4 regions of the Listeria grayi genome follow, and region 2 is predicted to be linked to each of the others. Evidence: riboswitches for the same ligand, from Rfam matches in the RefSeq annotation. Region 2 holds a riboswitch; each other region holds the start of a gene.
What was found. Region 2 has a riboswitch for S-adenosylmethionine ahead of metX (homoserine O-acetyltransferase MetX). Riboswitches for the same ligand answer to the same signal wherever they lie in the genome.

Region 1 (4,216 bases), 1.1 Mb from region 2:
GATCTATCAAGCCTATAATGGAAAAGAAGCCTGGGAGATCGTTCAAGATAAAATGCCGTCCTTAGTGATTCTGGATGTAATGATGCCGGAGATGGACGGACTAGAGGTCTGTAAAAAAATGCGCAATGAAAATATTTTGACGCCGATCTTGATGTTGAGTGCGAAAGCAGAAGATAATGACAAGATCATGGGGCTCTTAACAGGAGCTGATGATTATATGGTCAAGCCTTTCAATCCGCTTGAGCTATCTGTACGCGTAAAAGTGATTCTGAGAAGGATCCAGAATATCCGAGCCAATAGTAGTGTCGATACAGCTAAAACGATCATTGGCCCGATCGTGATCGATAAAGATCAGCACATTGTGACGGTGAATGAAAAAGAGCTACATTTGACGACTTCCGAATTTGATATTTTATATTTGCTGGCCAGTGAACCGGGACGTGTTTTTAGCTCAGAATATATTTTTGAAAAGATCTGGCAGGAGAAAGCGCTTGGAGCAAGTAAAACGGTGATGGTCCACATCAGTAATTTACGAGATAAACTTCGCGTTGCTATGGCGGGAGAAAATGTTATCAAGACCATCTGGGGAGTGGGCTATAAAATTGAACTTTAAAAAAATCTTTCTACATGTCAGCCGAATGATGAATATTTGGCAGGTAGCATTCTTTGCGGTTTTATCATGGATGTTCGCATTGTTTTTGCTGCGGACGATGTATCTCTGGTTAGTAGCGATCCGCGATGATTCTATTGTACTCAAGGGATTATCAGATTCTTTTGTCCGCCTATTTGGCAAGACGAAATATACCCAACTGCGGGAGTCTATCGGGTTTGGGATCACGAAATATATCGTTGTTCTACTGCTCGCGACTTTGATTTTCTATTTATTCTACCGCTTTTGCCGGCATCAAATATTTAAGAAACAGCTGCGGACGATCAATTTTGCATTGCGGGAAGACCGTCCTGTGGATACCGCCAGTTATGTAAAGGATATCCAAGAGCTGGAAGAAAATATTGAGAATATGCGTAAACGGCAGCGTGTGCTTATGGAACAAGAATCACAAGCTCAAAAGGCGAAAAATGATTTGATTACCAACGTATCACATGATCTACGGACGCCGCTGACTTCGATCTTGGGTTACCTAAGCTTTATTCACGAAGACCGCTATCGTGATGAGATCGAACTGCGCTATTACACCGAATTAGTGTATGGCAAGGCGAAGCATCTTCATAAGTTGATTGACGACTTGTTTTCCTATACCCGTTTGGAAAGTACGGAATATCCGCTGAAACATGATATGCTTGATATGAACGAACTACTGAGCCAGCTTGTTTTAGAGTTCGAAGCACAAGCAGCTGAACGAAAAATCAAGATCAATGAGAGCTATCAACTTGATAAATTGATCGTAACAGGTGATGGGAATCAGATCATGCGGCTATTTGAAAATTTATTTTCCAATGCGCTCCGCTATGGCGAAAATGAGTTGGAGATCGTAGCTCGAAAAGAAGAAGAAATGGCTGTGGTCGAGGTTTCTAATTATGGAGAGGAAATCCCAGCTATCGATTTGCCATATTTATTCGATCGTTTTTATAAAGTCGACAAAAATCGGACGACCACTGGAACGGGGCTTGGGCTTGCGATCGCGAAGTCGATCGTAGAGAAGCACGGCGGGATCGTGACCGCAGAGAGCAAAAATCGCAAAACGACATTTATTGTCAAATTACCGCTTGCTGAGCATCAAAGTCGGAAAAATTGTTCGTATTCAATCAATAGTTGACAAAATTAAGCAGTTCGGTGTAATATAAACGAACAGCAATTATAACTAATAAAATCATATTCTTATCAAGAGCGGTGGAGGGAAATGCCCTACGAAGCCCGGCAACCTAAGCAATTTGCTTAAGGTGCTAATTCATGCAAAACATTTGTTTTGGAAGATGAGAAGAAAGTAATCGACCTCTAAATCGTCGCCTTTCTGCTCACTTGCAGAAAGGCTTTTTTCATATTCTGACAGAAAAAAAGGTGAATAAAAAATGATTACACTCAAACAAGTAGTGAAAGATTATAAAACGAGATCGCAAAAAATCCGTGCTGTTGATCATGTCGACCTTCAAATCGAGGACGGTGAGATCTTTGGAGTAGTTGGTTATTCCGGTGCTGGGAAAAGTTCATTGATCCGAATGTTCAATGGTTTGGAGCTTCCAACAGAAGGAACGGTTCAGATCGGCGAGAATATCATCAGCGAGATTCGTGGCGGCAAACTTCGCAAAGCCAGACAAAAGATCGGTATGATTTTTCAGCATTTCAATCTGCTGTGGTCGCGAACAGTTTTTGAGAACATCGCTTTTCCACTGGAGATCGCTGGCATCCGTGGTGCAGAAAGAAAACAGCGTGTCAATGAGCTGATCCGGTTGGTTGGGCTGGAAGGAAAAGAGCGTTCCTATCCATCCGAATTAAGTGGCGGTCAAAAACAGCGTGTCGGGATTGCCAGAGCGCTTGCCAATGACCCAAATGTACTGCTTTGCGATGAGGCGACTAGTGCGCTCGATCCGCAAACAACGGATGAAGTACTGGATCTGCTGCTTGATATCAATAAAAAACTCAATCTGACTATTATTGTCATCACCCATGAAATGCATGTTATCCGCAAAATCTGTAATCGGGTCGCTGTCATGGAAGAAGGAAAAGTAGTAGAACTCGGCAATGTGCTCGATGTTTTCCAGCATCCGCAGCAGCAAGTGACCAAACGTTTCGTGCGTCAAGTGACCGATTCCGATGAGACAGAAGAACTGATCCAACTGCTCTTAGAAAATTACGGTGAGCAAGGTGAGATCGTGAAGTTGCTGTTTGTAAATAAAAATGCGACTCAACCGATCATTTCAGAAGTAGTTAGGGCGCAGCAAGTGTCATTGAATGTCCTGCATGGTTCGTTGACACAGACGCAAAACGGTGCATACGGTACCTTATATGTTCATTTGACAGGAGAGCCGGAGCGTATCGCCAAGAGTATTGAACAATTTCACCAATTGCAGGTAGAAACGGAAGTGATCAGCAAATGATGAACCATTTATTCCCAGATGTGGATTGGCAGTTGATTGGAACTGCCACCCAAGAAACACTTTATATGACAGTGATTTCCCTAGTGCTGGTTTTTATAATCGGAATCATTCTAGGATTGCTGCTGTTTTTGACAGCTAACGAAGACAGCATTTGGAAGAAGATCATCCATTGGATCACAGCTGTTATTGTTAATATTTTCAGATCGATCCCATTTATCATCCTGATCATTTTATTGATCCCAGAGACAAAACTTCTAGTCGGAACGATCATTGGACCAAAAGCCGCACTTCCAGCTTTGATCATTGGCGCAGCACCTTTTTACGGTCGTTTGGTAGAAATCGCCTTTCGCGAAGTAGACAAGGGCGTTATCGAAGCCGCTAGAGCTATGGGTGGGAATATTTTCACTATCATTTGGAAAGTGCTGTTACCAGAAGCCATGCCGGCGATAATTTCCGGGATCACCGTCACAGCGATCTCACTCGTGAGTTATACAGCAATGGCAGGCGCGGTTGGAGCAGGTGGCCTTGGAAACGCCGCCTATATCGATGGCTATCAACAAGCGAACTTTCAGATAACGATCGTTGCAACCGTGATTATTTTAATTATTGTATTTATCTTCCAAATTATTGGAGATTTATTAACCAAATCGTTTGATAAACGATAAAAAAGGAGAGGGAAAAATGAAAAAGTTTACAGCATTATTTGCAGTTTTAGCAGTTATTTTAGTATTAGGGGCTTGCGGGTCCGGAAGCAAAAGTTCTTCAGGCGATTCCAAGAACAAAGAATTGATCGTAGGTGCATCTAGTTCACCACATGCAGTTATTCTTGAAAAAGCAAAACCGATCTTGAAAAAGAAAGGCATCAACTTGAAAATCGTGAAATACAATGACTATGTGTTACCGAATAAAGCACTAGACGAAGGCGATTTGACAGCTAACTATTTCCAACATAAACCATATTTGGAATTAGAAGAAAAGCAAAAAGGCTATAAATTCGCTGATGTCGGCGCTATTCACTTAGAACCACTTGGCATCTACTCGAAAAAAGTAAAATCACTGAAAGACTTAAAAGATGGCGCTCAAATTTTAGTATCCAACTCTAAATCAGACTGGCCACGTATTATCGGTATTTTTGTAGACGAAGGTTTGATCAAAGTGAAAA
Region 2 (4,216 bases):
ATGGTATTCGCCGGGTACACATCCCGGTAGCAATGGGAATGCAGTGATCGCAGGTCATGTAGACAGTAAAAAAGGACCAGCCGTATTTTTTTATTTGAAAGAACTACAGCCTGGCGACAATATTTACCTCTATGATAAAAACAAGCGCAAACTGACATTTACTGTTCGCACGAAAAAAAGTTATTTAGCAGAAAAAGCTCCAGTATCTGAAATCTTTGGCAGCAATACAAAGCCGATGCTTAACTTGATTACCTGCACCGGAACCTTTGACCATAAGCGCCGAACTCATATCGATCGTCTGGTAGTTTCAGCAGAATTAACGAATGACTCCGGGCAAGAACATTTGCAAAAACCAGTTGCCCCGACCCACCTTGAAAAAAGCGGTCAGACATTGAGCTGGCATTCCACACCGGAAGCAGCCGTCGTAGGTTACAATGTATATGCAATAGACACCAAGACAGGGACAAAAAAGCGAATCGCCAAAGTCGCTTCTCACGAGAGAAAAAGCGTTATGATCAAATCAAAATCACACGAAAAATATGGTGTTACCGCAGTCAATTACGATTTAGAGGAATCGGTGCTGGCTTTGGTACGATAAAAAAAGCTGTCCATCAGGACAGCTTTTTTATAGCATTGTCGATAATGTTTTTGTTTCTAAAAAATGCTGAATGACAGGCGCGAATTTTTCTTTTTCTTCTTCGACTAAAAAAGCATCATGTCCATATTCCGAAGCAATTTCGTGATAGTGGACAGGAACATGCCACTCTTTTAAAAGGCGATAGTGTCTGCGGATATCATGGATGCGAAACAGTTGGTCCGTCGTAATACCAATCAATAAGTAGGGAATGGAAATATCGGAAAATGGTGGCCGTTCATTTTCTGCTGCTGATGTGACATCGAAAAGATCGATCGCTTTGGTCAGATAAAGATAGCTGTTAGCATCAAAGCGTTCCACAAAACTGTCGCCCTGATACTGCAAGTAAGACTCGATCTGGAAATGCTCTTTGGAAAAAGCTCGCGGGGAAGATTCCGCCACAGTAAAGCGTTCAAAGCGTTTGGAAAACAATTCGCTTGTCCGGTACGTCATCATGCCGATCATTCGGGCTGTGGCAAGTCCGCCTTCTGGTTGCCCGACATAGTTTCCACCGTTGAAATCAGGGTCATTCAGGATCGCCATACGCATGATCAGATTATAGCCGATTGCATCAGGACCGCAAGCGAGGGGAGAGGCGATGTTGATGATACTCTCTGTTATTTCCGGATAATCGATCGCCCATTGTGTTGCCTGCATACCACCCATTGAACCACCAATGACTGCTTTTAGCTTCGTTATATGTAGTTCTTCTAACAACTCTCTTTGTACTTTGATAATATCTTTTACACTAAAGCCTGGAAATTCAAGACGAAAGGCCTCTCCTGTTTGTGGATTGATAGAGGAGGGACCAGTCGTCCCACTACAGCCGCCAAACACATTGGTACAGACAACAAAATATTTATTCGTATCAACTGTTTTGCCCGGTCCAATATACGGATCCCACCAGCCAGGCGTATCTGCTTCATCATGTTTAGCTGCGTGTGCCGTACCGGTAAGCGCATGTTCCAGCAAAATACAATTATCCCGTTCAGGGGACAAAGTACCATATGTTTCATAACCGATCGTGATCGGACCAAGCCGCTCCCCATTTTCTAAGATAAATGGATGGTGGGCAAATAGCTCTTTTTGCTCTAAATACACTCCGAACACTCCCTTTTAATGCGTGATTTAATAAAAAAACTCTAGCGAGAACAAGTCGCTAGAGTTGATTTTAATGGAATAAACGCGACTTATCTTTCAGTAAATACTGCTGGAATTAGCACCGTAAATTAAGATTCCGGTTGCTAAGGCTTCAAAGGGCCAGTCCCTCCACCTTTCTAGATAAGAAATAGTTATAAAATTAGTTTTATACTACGCTTAATTGCAAGGATTGTCAAGGTGTCCTCAGCGCATATTGGGTTTCCGAAGCAAGAGATAGGCTGCTGAAAGAATTAGCAGTCCGCCGGCTGAAGCTGCTGGAAACGAATCGCCAGTTTTAGGCAGTTTTTTGACACGAGCAGAGCGAAGCACGAGGGTATTGTTTTGGTTGTCTAAGCCGCTTTCCCGCTGGCTCGTGATGATAACTTGCAGGTCATCGCCATCCGGTCCGCCATCTTCGTGATCCGTATAATCCTCTTCCTCCTCATCATAGAAGTAGGTACTCATACCGCTATAATTTCCCGCTTCATCTGTCGCAGTCAAAGAGACGATCATCCCTTCAGGAAGCGCTGTTTCAAGTTCAAGTGCGAAATGGCCGTTTTTATCCGCATAGGTAGACCCGATCAGTTCGCTATATCCGTCCAAAATAAACACTAGCGTGTGAGGATCGGCAGTGCCAACGAGTTTGAGATCCGTTGTTTTGGAAAAATCGAGCTTTGGTGTTTTTAAAGTTGGTACATCATTCCAGATCATAATGGCTATTTCGATATCGGAAAAATTCCCTGCTGGATCAGTAGCCACTACTCTTACAAGCTGATCGCCCAGTTGATTCGGTTTTGGTGCCCATCCTTTTTTGAAAGTAAGTGAAACCTTGCCGCTGTTATCTGTAGCTGTCACTAGATCTTGTGGCTTGATGGTAGTACCTTTGTCGAATACAAAAAGTTGATCTTTTTTCGGTTGGATAAGTGGTTTTTCGGTATCGATTACTTGGTAGCTGACTGTAAAAGTTTCGGTGCGGTCTCCTTTTTTAGCTTCGATTGTTGTAGAAAAAGTACCGACTTTGCTAGTAGAAAGCTGTCCCTTTATGACACGAAGGGCAACGCCGGATTCAGCTGTAAGTAGATCACTTGTTGCTAATTTTTTCCCGATTGGGAATCGAAGTGCCGTTTTTGGATGAGCGAGTGGCACCGCTGTGACCGTATAGCTTACTTGCAGTTCTGTGGACGTATCATCGGCAAATACAACCGTGATCGCTATCGTTTTTTGACCAGCAGTTGTGAAATCAGGTACGGCTCCGGATTTGAAATCCGCGGATTTTACCTTAGAAGGATCTTCCGCAGTAATAAACGCCGATGCTGCTGGTGTTTTTTCTCCTTGCTTGAAGTGGAGATCTTGCTTGGCTGTTACATTTGTCGTCTGGATCGCAACCACTTTATAAGGAACGGTGATTGTTTCCAGACTACCATCTTGATAGTTCACTACTAGCGTTGCAGTATGCATTCCTGCTGTTGCCGTATCTGGCACGTCGCCTTTAAAGTGGACTTTTTCTATTGTTTCCTGTTCGGAAAGAGCAACAAAGTCTTGTGGAGTTGGTACTTGTCCTGTAGAGAAACTTACTGCCGTTTTTGGATGGACAATCTTTTGCCCTTCAAGTGGTGCAGCTGCCGAAACATGGCTTGGGATGCTTAGACAAATTAGTAAAAGCACAGCAAGCCAACAAATAAGTGATTTCTTGATCGTTGTTGTCATTCTTTTGCTCCTTTTATATGTTTTTTATAGAATAGCAATGTTGCCGCTATAAATAATAAGTGAATAAGTAATAGGGAGTGGGAAAAATGGCGGATTTTTGACAAAAAGTTGGCAAGCTAAGCAAAATATTCATTTAATAATAGTTGCTGCTCTTCCGGTTTGTATATTTGCCATGGTTTTGGGGAAAGCGTAAGGATACCCTCTTTTTCTAACTTTTGCAGATTAATGGCTACATAGGTGCGAGCGATATGTAAATAGCTCCCAAGAATTTTCTGAGTGAAATAATATGGAATCAAATACGAGCCGTCTGGTTCTGTGCGTCCAAACTTTTCGCCGATCGCAAGTAGGGCTGCAAGGATGCGTTTATCGGTAGGAAGGTGAAGTAGCTGTTCGCGCCACAACAAAGCTTCCGTATTAGCGATATATAGCTGCTGAATGAGGCGAACTGGTTCAGCAGTGGCATTGATGCGTTCCAGTAAGTAGGAATGATCGAATTTATAAACGATCACATCGCTGATGGCTCGGAAGCCGAATAATGTCTGATTGTCGATTTCCGGTTGTAAGAAACCGATCAACTCATTTTTTCCGCAGAAATACAGGATACTGTCTTCTTTGCTAGTAGATTGATAAGCTACGGCAACACCTTCGATCAAAATATACAAGGTATCGTTGGACCGATTTTCTTCGATCATTACTTGATTGCGCTTAAACTGCAGTCTTTCGTAAGGCAGCTTA
Region 3 (4,216 bases), 500 kb from region 2:
AATGTTTGATTTTTCAGCGCATGCAAAATCGATTTCTTTTCAGAACCAACATACAGTTTGCCGTCTTCTTCTGCATAGAAAAATGGTTTGATCCCAAAATGATCGCGCGCACCATAAACTTGGTTTGTTTCTTTGTCCCAAATGACAAATCCAAACATACCGCGCAGGTGTTTTGCCGTTTCTTCTTTATGTTTAGCATACATTGCGATAATGACTTCTGTATCACTTTCTGTTTCAAAGTGCATACCCTCTTTTACCAATCCTTCACGTAGCTCTACATAATTATAGATCTCGCCATTGAAAATGATCCAATAACGTTCGTTTTCATAAGTAAGCGGCTGATGCCCGTTTTCTACATCTATAATACTCAATCGTCTAAATCCAAATTGGATATGTTCATCTGTATAATAGCCTTCGTCATCTGGACCACGATGAGTGATCATTTTATTCATTTCTCTAAATACGTCTTTTTCTTCGCCTGTAATCTCGGCGATGCGGTCATGCACGCATCCGATAAATCCACACATGCTCATTCTCCTCATCTTCATAATTCTTAAATCTAGTTATATCACAACGTCTATCATATCATAAAAAAGCGGTATTTGAATAGTGAAACAATGAATAGTTTTACAAGCAAAAATGTCCCTTGCCGGTCACTTGGCAAGAGACATTGAATCAAGCATTTTCTACTAAGGTACGCAAAGCATCTTTTTTATCGGTTTTTTCCCATGGTAAGTCGATATCCGCGCGGCCAAAGTGACCGAATGCAGCTGTTTGCTTGTAGATCGGTCGTCTTAGATCAAGCATTTGGATGATTCCTGCCGGACGTAAGTCGAATAATTGGTTCACCGCATCGATCAAAGCCTGTTCCGAATAGTTGCTTGTTCCATAAGTATCGATGGAGATACTCACTGGCTTAGCAACACCGATCGCATAAGCAAGCTGCACTTCTGCTTTGTCCGCCAAACCGCTGGCTACAATGTTTTTCGCTACATATCTAGCAGCGTATGCACCGGAACGGTCTACTTTGGTCGGATCCTTACCGGAAAACGCACCGCCGCCATGTCTTGCATAACCACCGTATGTATCTACGATAATTTTCCGGCCAGTCAACCCGGCATCCCCTTGTGGTCCGCCAATGACGAAACGGCCGGTTGGATTGATGAAGTATTTTGTATCTTCGTCTAATAAAGTTGGATCAATAACAGCACTGATCACATGTTCATGCAGATCTTTTGCGATTTGCGCTTGCTCGATGTCCGGATGGTGCTGCGTCGAGATAACGATGGTATCGACACGGCTAGGCTGATCATTTTCATCATATTCCACTGTAACTTGTGTTTTTGCATCTGGACGTAAATAATCGATTGTCCCATCTTTGCGCAATTCGGCGATTTTCCGTGATAAGCCATGTGCCAAGTAAATCGGCAGTGGCATTAACGTTTCTGTTTCATTCGTTGCAAAACCGAACATCAGCCCTTGGTCTCCAGCGCCGATCGATTCGATTGCTTCATCCTTTGTCAACCCTCGCGTTTCTAGTGCTTCATCCACACCTTGCGCGATATCTGGTGATTGTTCATCAATAGCTGTCAATACCGCACAGGTTTCTGCATCGAACCCGTATTTAGCACGTGTGTATCCGATCCCTTTGATCGTATCCCGTACGATTCTTGGGATGTCTACATAAACAGAAGTGGAGATTTCCCCTGCTACAAGCACAAGGCCAGTAGTAACTGTCGTTTCGCATGCAACTCGTGCATCTGGATCTTTCGCAATGATTGCATCTAAAATCGCGTCAGAGATCTGATCTGCGATTTTGTCTGGATGCCCATCAGAAACGGATTCTGATGTAAATAAGTGACGATTCTTTGCCAATTGTATTTCCTCCTTTAAATCTTACAAGGCGTCCGGGCTAAATAAAAACCTTTTCTCTAATATGGCCATAGGCGCACAGAGAAAAGGCAGAATTTGTATACCTTCGCTCTCATCGTTCAGGAAATCACTTTCCTGCAACAGGTTAGCACCTTACATCAATTTCATGTAGGTTGCTGGGCTTCAAAGGGCCAGTCCCTCTACCGCTCTGGATAAGATTAAATTTAATATTTGATTGTACTTCCACATCTTTAGAAGAATTCATGCGCTTCTTCAATCAGTGATAAAACTAATTATAAATTAAACTGTGGATAAAAGCAATATGAAAATCAAACAATGTTGGGTTCTTACAAGATTTTGATTTAAACAGCCGGAGTCGCCACTCCGATCGCATTTAAAAGCTCCATGATCTTGCCACGATACTTCGCCACAAAAGCATAGACGCGGTCGCCAAACCATTTTGCAAAAGGCAAATATAGTAGTAAAGACAGAATCGTTGTCAGTGGCAACTGCCAAAGGATCCTTCTGATCGCGCTGAAGCCACGCAGGACTTTTCCACTCGATGTCACTAGATGGATCTCTGATTCCAGTTCTTCTTGTGAAAACAGAACACCTTGATAGCGCTCTAGTTCGATCCATTCCAAATTTCGCAGCCAATCTAATTTTTTCGCCATATTTTTGGAAAGCCGGCAGAACCCGCAGTTTCCATCATACAAGACAATATCTTTCATCATAACCCCTCCTACTTTTCTTTTTCCGCTTATCATTAATTTAAACATATGGTATGATAGGAAAATAGAAATATAGTTCCGTTATCGAGCGTGGTAGTAGCAAGTCATTGCTTGAACGGAAACTGATTTTAATTTGGCAAGATGTATAAAGGAGTTTTTTTATGGATATTTTTCCTCTAGCAGGCATTATTTTTATTGGCTTTTTTGCAGTGATTTGTTTATTTGAATTTATTTTAAAATGGCGCTGGTTCAAATACTTGATCGTGACGCTCGCATTGATCGCAAGTGGCGTGATCTTTTTCTTCAGCTTTTACGGGGCTGGTTTAAGTCAAACCAAAATCGCGATCTCATTATTTTTAGCAACACTTGCAGCTTATATCTTTTCCCTGCTGCTCAGCCTGATCCACCTCTTTGTTCGGAGCGGCTCTAAGCCGAAAAAAGCAACCAAAGCATAAAATCTGAGCCCATTCTATGTAGAGTGGGCTTAGACTGAAGAAAAACACCATTTCAATCATTATCTTACTGTTTTCAGCTTGGTAAAAAATGATTAGATTCTAGGCAAAGCTGAGTACCGAAGCGGAGCGTACTTCTGTACGTGAGCACCGGAACGCAGGCTTTAACGACGAAGATGAGCCCATTCTGTGTAGAGTGGGCTCTTTATTGAAAGGAGATACAAGCATGCGAAGATACCAAAAACAGCTTTGGTTTTGCATCGTCTTTCTGGGAATTTTGCTGGTATTCTTTTTTTATTACAAAACTGCCCAGCCAAAACGAGCGCAAACTGATAAAACAGATAAAAAAATCTCCAATCTTATAAAACAAAAACATGTGAGTGGAACGCTTCTGCTTGCCGCTGATCACAAAGTCACCTCGATACATACTTATGGAGATGCGAATCATTCGACAAATAAGGCGAACCAAAAAGCGCAGCTCTATCCAATTGCCTCCTTGCAGAAATTATATACGGCGGTAATTGTCGGACAATTGATTGAAGAACACCGGCTTCGTTATGATAGCAAATTATCCGATTTTGTAAAAACTGCCCCTCAAGCTGATAAGGTCACTGTCGAGCAGTTACTGAGCCATACCTCAGGCTATTCCATGCCGGAAACCGCGCCAAGCACTCTATTGACTACCGAATCTACTGAATTGAGGAATGCAATCCAGCATACGACTTTTTCGGATAAACAGACGTATGCCTATTCTAATGTCAACTATACCTATTTAGCAGCGATCATTGCTGATTTAGAACAAAAAAGTTATCAAGCGGTCGTTCACAAGCGACTGCTCGATAAATGGCAACTCGCCCATACCCTTTTCTGGGATGAACTTCCTGCTACTGCCTTTCTCCCGAATGAGTACCGATATGATGAAGCAACCAAGCAAGAATATACACAGAAAGAACTGCAATATTCTCAGAAATTAATGAGTAGCCTGCTCGGTGCTGGTAATTTATACAGCAATGTCGAGGATCTCTGGCGTTTTCAAAGTTTGTTGACAACGAATAAACTGCTGACTGCGCAAACAACGAAAAAGATCTTGCTAGTTTCCGGATTTATGGATCCGGATACAGATAAGATCCGATTTAGCGGAAATATTTCGGCAGATGGACA
Region 4 (4,216 bases), 480 kb from region 2:
AGTAGCTCAGTTGGTAGAGCAATCGGCTGTTAACCGATCGGTCGTAGGTTCGAGTCCTACCTGTGGAGTTATTCTTTAGAAGAATAGATTTTTTAAAACATTTGGGGAAGTACTCAAGTGGCTGAAGAGGCGCCCCTGCTAAGGGTGTAGGTCGCGAAAGCGGCGCGAGGGTTCAAATCCCTCCTTCTCCGCCAGATGTAGGCCCGTTGGTCAAGCGGTTAAGACACCGCCCTTTCACGGCGGTAACACGGGTTCGATTCCCGTACGGGTCATAATTTTAAAAAGGTAATGCCAACTTTGGTATTACTTTTTTTATGTATGTAGAAAGAAGGTGTCTTCATGACGGATAGATTCCGATTTTGGGTCTTAACTACAGTAGTTGCAATATCAGGATTATCTCAGGGGTTATTGTTGCCTTTGATTGCAATTATTTTTGAAGAAAAAGGTATTTCTTCGAGTATCAACGGATTGCATGCCACGGGAATTTATATTGGCGTGTTGCTAGTATCACCTTTTATTGAGGCACCTCTTCATAAATATGGCTTTAAACCAGTTGTTTTAGTCGGAGCAGCGATAGTAGGGGTCGCCATTCTTTTATTTCCGATCTACTTTAATCTTTATTTTTGGTTTTTACTGCGCTTACTAATTGGAGTCGGTGATCATATGCTTCACTTTTCTTCACAAACCTGGATCGGGGCGATAAGCGACCCTTCTAAAAGAGGAAGGAATATGTCCATCTATGGACTGTTTTTCTCCGTAGGGTTTGCCGTGGGACCACAGTTAGTTAATCTAGCAAGTTTCTCACAAAATTTGCCATTTTATTTGTCTGGACTATTAATTTTAGTCACTTGGATCATTCTGTGGAAATTAGATAATGGTTTTATTTCCTCGGGCAAAAAAATCCGAGCGATTTCTTTCTTTGATAGTTTTAAACGGTTTTCCAGCGTGCTGAAAACAAGCTGGGTCGCAATGATTCCGCCATTTCTATATGGCGTATTGGAAACAGGATTGAATGCTACTTTTCCAGTTGTTGGCCTGCGTGAAGGGATGGGGACGGCTGTTATTACCATTATTATATCCTCATTTTCAGTAGGGACGATTCTATTTCAACTGCCGATCGGGATCTTTAGCGACCGGGTAGGAAGAGGAAACTTATTGCCGTTTCTGACGATTGGGGGAGCATTTTTGTTTTTAATACTTGCTTTTGTTCATCACACGCTACTTTTTATTCTCCTGTTCTTTATTCTAGGGATTTTTCTTGGTTCGCTGTATTCCCTCGGCTTATCCTATATGACAGATTTAACGGCATTGGAGCTATTGCCGGCTGGAAATATCCTCGTGGGGATGTGTTTTAGTGCTGGGAGTATCGTGGGGCCGATCTTTACAGGAAATTTGATTAGTCACTTTGGTCCGGCTAGTTTTTATTATACGGTGGCCGCCCTATTGTTGGCCGGTACAGTGTTGCTTTTTAATGGAGGAAATAATAAACAAAATTCAGTTAATTTCTAAAAAAGGGTTGCTTTTCATGATATGGCTATGTATAATTATGAAAACAATACAAGTTAACACCAACTAAATATTAGCTCTTATTATGAGTGGTAGAGGGACTGGCCCGATGAAACCCAGCAACCTTTCAATTTTTTATTGAAAAGGTGCTAATTCCTGCAAAGCTTCAGTAAGCTTTGAGAGATAAGAGAGATGCGATATTATTTTTTCAGTGATAAATCAACCTCTCTAATTCTCTAGGGAGGTTTTTTCGTGTGTTGGAAGCTCGGAGAAAGGAGAAAAGATATATGGTAAAAGCAATTAGTTCAAATTTGGGGTATCCGCGTTTAGGGGAGAAAAGAGAATGGAAGCGAGCATTAGAGCGCTATTGGAATGGTGCGATCTCGCAAGAAGAATTGGAAAAGGAAACGAAACAAATTCGATTGCAGTCATTGAAGAAACAACAGGAGAAGGGTGTAGAACTAATTCCTGTCGGCGATTTTAGTTATTATGATCATATTTTGGATACAAGTTTGACATTCGGCGTTATTCCGAAGCGTTTCGAAACGGATCAACCTTCCTTAGATACATATTTCGAAATTGCCCGAGGACGGGAAAACGCAGTTGCTTCAGAAATGACGAAATGGTTTAATACGAATTATCATTATATCGTGCCGGAATTAAAAGATGCAGCACCGCATTTAGCTTTCAACCGCCCGTTAAAATATTATTTGGAAGCAAAGGAAGAGCTTGGGATCGATGGTAAACCAGTTGTGGTGGGGCCGATCACTTATTTAAAATTAGGGAAAGGAAGCGAAGGCGATTTTGAAGGGTTATTAGATCAATTTATCCCGCTATATACTCAATTGATCAAAGAACTGGAAGAAGGCGGCGTGAAGTGGGTACAGATCGACGAACCTTATCTAGCAACAAGTTTTCCGAAAGAAGAGCTGGGACTTTATAAAAAAACATATGAAGCGATCCGTGCTGCGGCACCAGAAATAAAAATCGAGCTCCAAACTTATTTTGAAAGTTTGGACTATTATGAAGATATTGTTAAATTGCCTGTCGATGCGATTGGTATCGATTTTGTACATGATCATGGGGAATCCTTGGAAGCACTTGAGAAATTTGGCTTTCCAGCTGATAAAATTTTGGGTGTCGGTATCATCAATGGGCGTAATGTATGGCGGAGTGATTTGGCAAAACAAAAAGCATTGCTTGAAAAAATCGTTACACTTGCAAAGGCCGAAACCATTTTTGTCCAGCCGTCAAACTCTTTACTGCATGTACCTGTAACTAAAAAGACGGAACCTGATCTAGAAGAAGTATTGTGGAATGGTTTATCATTTGCTGATGAAAAACTAGATGAGATCGTTCTTTTGACAAAAGCACTGAATGGTGAAGAAACTGCTGATTTCGCGGCTTCTACCAATGCAGTTGCAGCACTGAATGCTTCCTCGCACCGTAATAATAATGAAGTCCAAACAGCGATCAAGAATTTAGAAAATGTCACGGTAGAACGGGACTTACCATTTGCAGAACGTATCAAACAGCAGCACGAATGGTTAAAACTACCATTACTTCCGACGACGACGATCGGTAGCTTCCCACAATCACCTGAAGTACGGAAAAAACGAGCAGAATGGCTGAAAGGTAATTTATCCGACAGTGATTATGATACGTATATCAAAGCAGAAATCAAACGCTGGATCGAGATCCAAGAAGATCTAGATATTGATGTATTAGTACATGGTGAGTTCGAACGTACGGATATGGTCGAATATTTCGGTCAGAAATTAGCTGGCTTTAAGGCGACAAAATTCGGCTGGGTACAATCCTATGGTTCCCGCGCGGTACGTCCACCACTTATTTACGGAGATGTCGCTTTTACAGAAGAAATCACTGTAAAAGAAAGTGTATATGCCCAATCGCTGACAGATCGTCCTGTAAAAGGAATGCTCACTGCACCGGTAACGATCATCAACTGGAGCTTTGTGCGTGACGATATTCCAAAAAGCGAGGTCGCGAATCAAGTTGGTTTGGCACTCCGTACAGAAGTAGAGGCGCTTGAGGCAAATGGCATTCGGGTCATCCAAGTTGATGAGCCGGCACTTCGCGAAGGACTGCCGCTTAAAGAATCACGTTGGAAAGAATATTTAGATGATGCCGTTTACTCATTCAAGCTAACAACGACTTCTGTCAAAAATGATACGCAGATCCATACGCATATGTGTTACTCGGATTTTGATGATATTATCGATACGATCAGCGCACTAGATGCCGACGTGATTTCGATCGAGACCTCGCGAAGTCATGGTGAGATCATCTCTACGTTTGAAGAAGTAACTTATGATAAAGAGATCGGTCTGGGTGTTTATGATATCCACAGTCCACGTGTTCCAACCGTTGAAGAGATCCAAGACAACATCAAACGTGCGCTTCGTGCAATCGATGTCAAACAATTTTGGATCAACCCAGATTGTGGACTGAAAACGAGAAAAGAGCCAGAAACGATTGCAGCTTTAAAAGACATGGTCAAAGCGACTAAAGAAATTCGTGCGGAATACCAAGTAACGGAAAAGTAGAAAAGGAGGAGATAGGATGACTAAGCTAAATAAAGAAACAATAGTGGCGCAAATTGGAAATCGAAAATGTGAAACGACTGGTGCAGTTAATATGCCGATTTATTTTTCTACAGCTTACCGTCATACAGATCTCGGCGTTTCTA

Region 1: linked by a shared signal. The riboswitch ahead of EL241_RS11605 (methionine ABC transporter ATP-binding protein) and the one ahead of metX (homoserine O-acetyltransferase MetX) in region 2 are both predicted to bind S-adenosylmethionine.
Region 3: linked by a shared signal. The riboswitch ahead of metK (methionine adenosyltransferase) and the one ahead of metX (homoserine O-acetyltransferase MetX) in region 2 are both predicted to bind S-adenosylmethionine.
Region 4: linked by a shared signal. The riboswitch ahead of metE (5-methyltetrahydropteroyltriglutamate--homocysteine S-methyltransferase) and the one ahead of metX (homoserine O-acetyltransferase MetX) in region 2 are both predicted to bind S-adenosylmethionine.

Annotation. Positions count from the first base shown of each region.
Region 1 is NZ_LR134483.1:2,345,274-2,349,489, reverse strand. Features, by position in the region: gene EL241_RS11615 (response regulator transcription factor) at 1-613, shown strand, start outside; gene EL241_RS11610 (sensor histidine kinase) at 597-1,775, shown strand; SAM riboswitch class I at 1,835-1,939, shown strand; gene EL241_RS11605 (methionine ABC transporter ATP-binding protein) at 2,029-3,054, shown strand; gene EL241_RS11600 (methionine ABC transporter permease) at 3,051-3,719, shown strand; gene EL241_RS11595 (MetQ/NlpA family ABC transporter substrate-binding protein) at 3,736-4,216, shown strand, end outside.
Region 2 is NZ_LR134483.1:715,687-719,902, forward strand. Features, by position in the region: gene EL241_RS03435 (class F sortase) at 1-598, shown strand, start outside; gene metX (homoserine O-acetyltransferase MetX) at 626-1,735, opposite strand; SAM riboswitch class I at 1,822-1,922, opposite strand; gene EL241_RS03445 (Rib/alpha-like domain-containing protein) at 1,979-3,481, opposite strand; gene EL241_RS03450 (Crp/Fnr family transcriptional regulator) at 3,598-4,216, opposite strand, start outside.
Region 3 is NZ_LR134483.1:1,213,799-1,218,014, reverse strand. Features, by position in the region: gene asnB (asparagine synthase (glutamine-hydrolyzing)) at 1-527, opposite strand, end outside; gene metK (methionine adenosyltransferase) at 676-1,875, opposite strand; SAM riboswitch class I at 1,982-2,091, opposite strand; gene EL241_RS05895 (thiol-disulfide oxidoreductase DCC family protein) at 2,235-2,606, opposite strand; gene EL241_RS05890 (membrane protein) at 2,765-3,058, shown strand; gene EL241_RS05885 (serine hydrolase domain-containing protein) at 3,282-4,216, shown strand, end outside.
Region 4 is NZ_LR134483.1:1,196,036-1,200,251, forward strand. Features, by position in the region: tRNA gene EL241_RS05795 (tRNA-Asn) at 1-68, shown strand, start outside; tRNA gene EL241_RS05800 (tRNA-Ser) at 104-194, shown strand; tRNA gene EL241_RS05805 (tRNA-Glu) at 201-272, shown strand; gene EL241_RS05810 (MFS transporter) at 340-1,509, shown strand; SAM riboswitch class I at 1,584-1,696, shown strand; gene metE (5-methyltetrahydropteroyltriglutamate--homocysteine S-methyltransferase) at 1,794-4,073, shown strand; gene EL241_RS05820 (aminotransferase class I/II-fold pyridoxal phosphate-dependent enzyme) at 4,090-4,216, shown strand, end outside.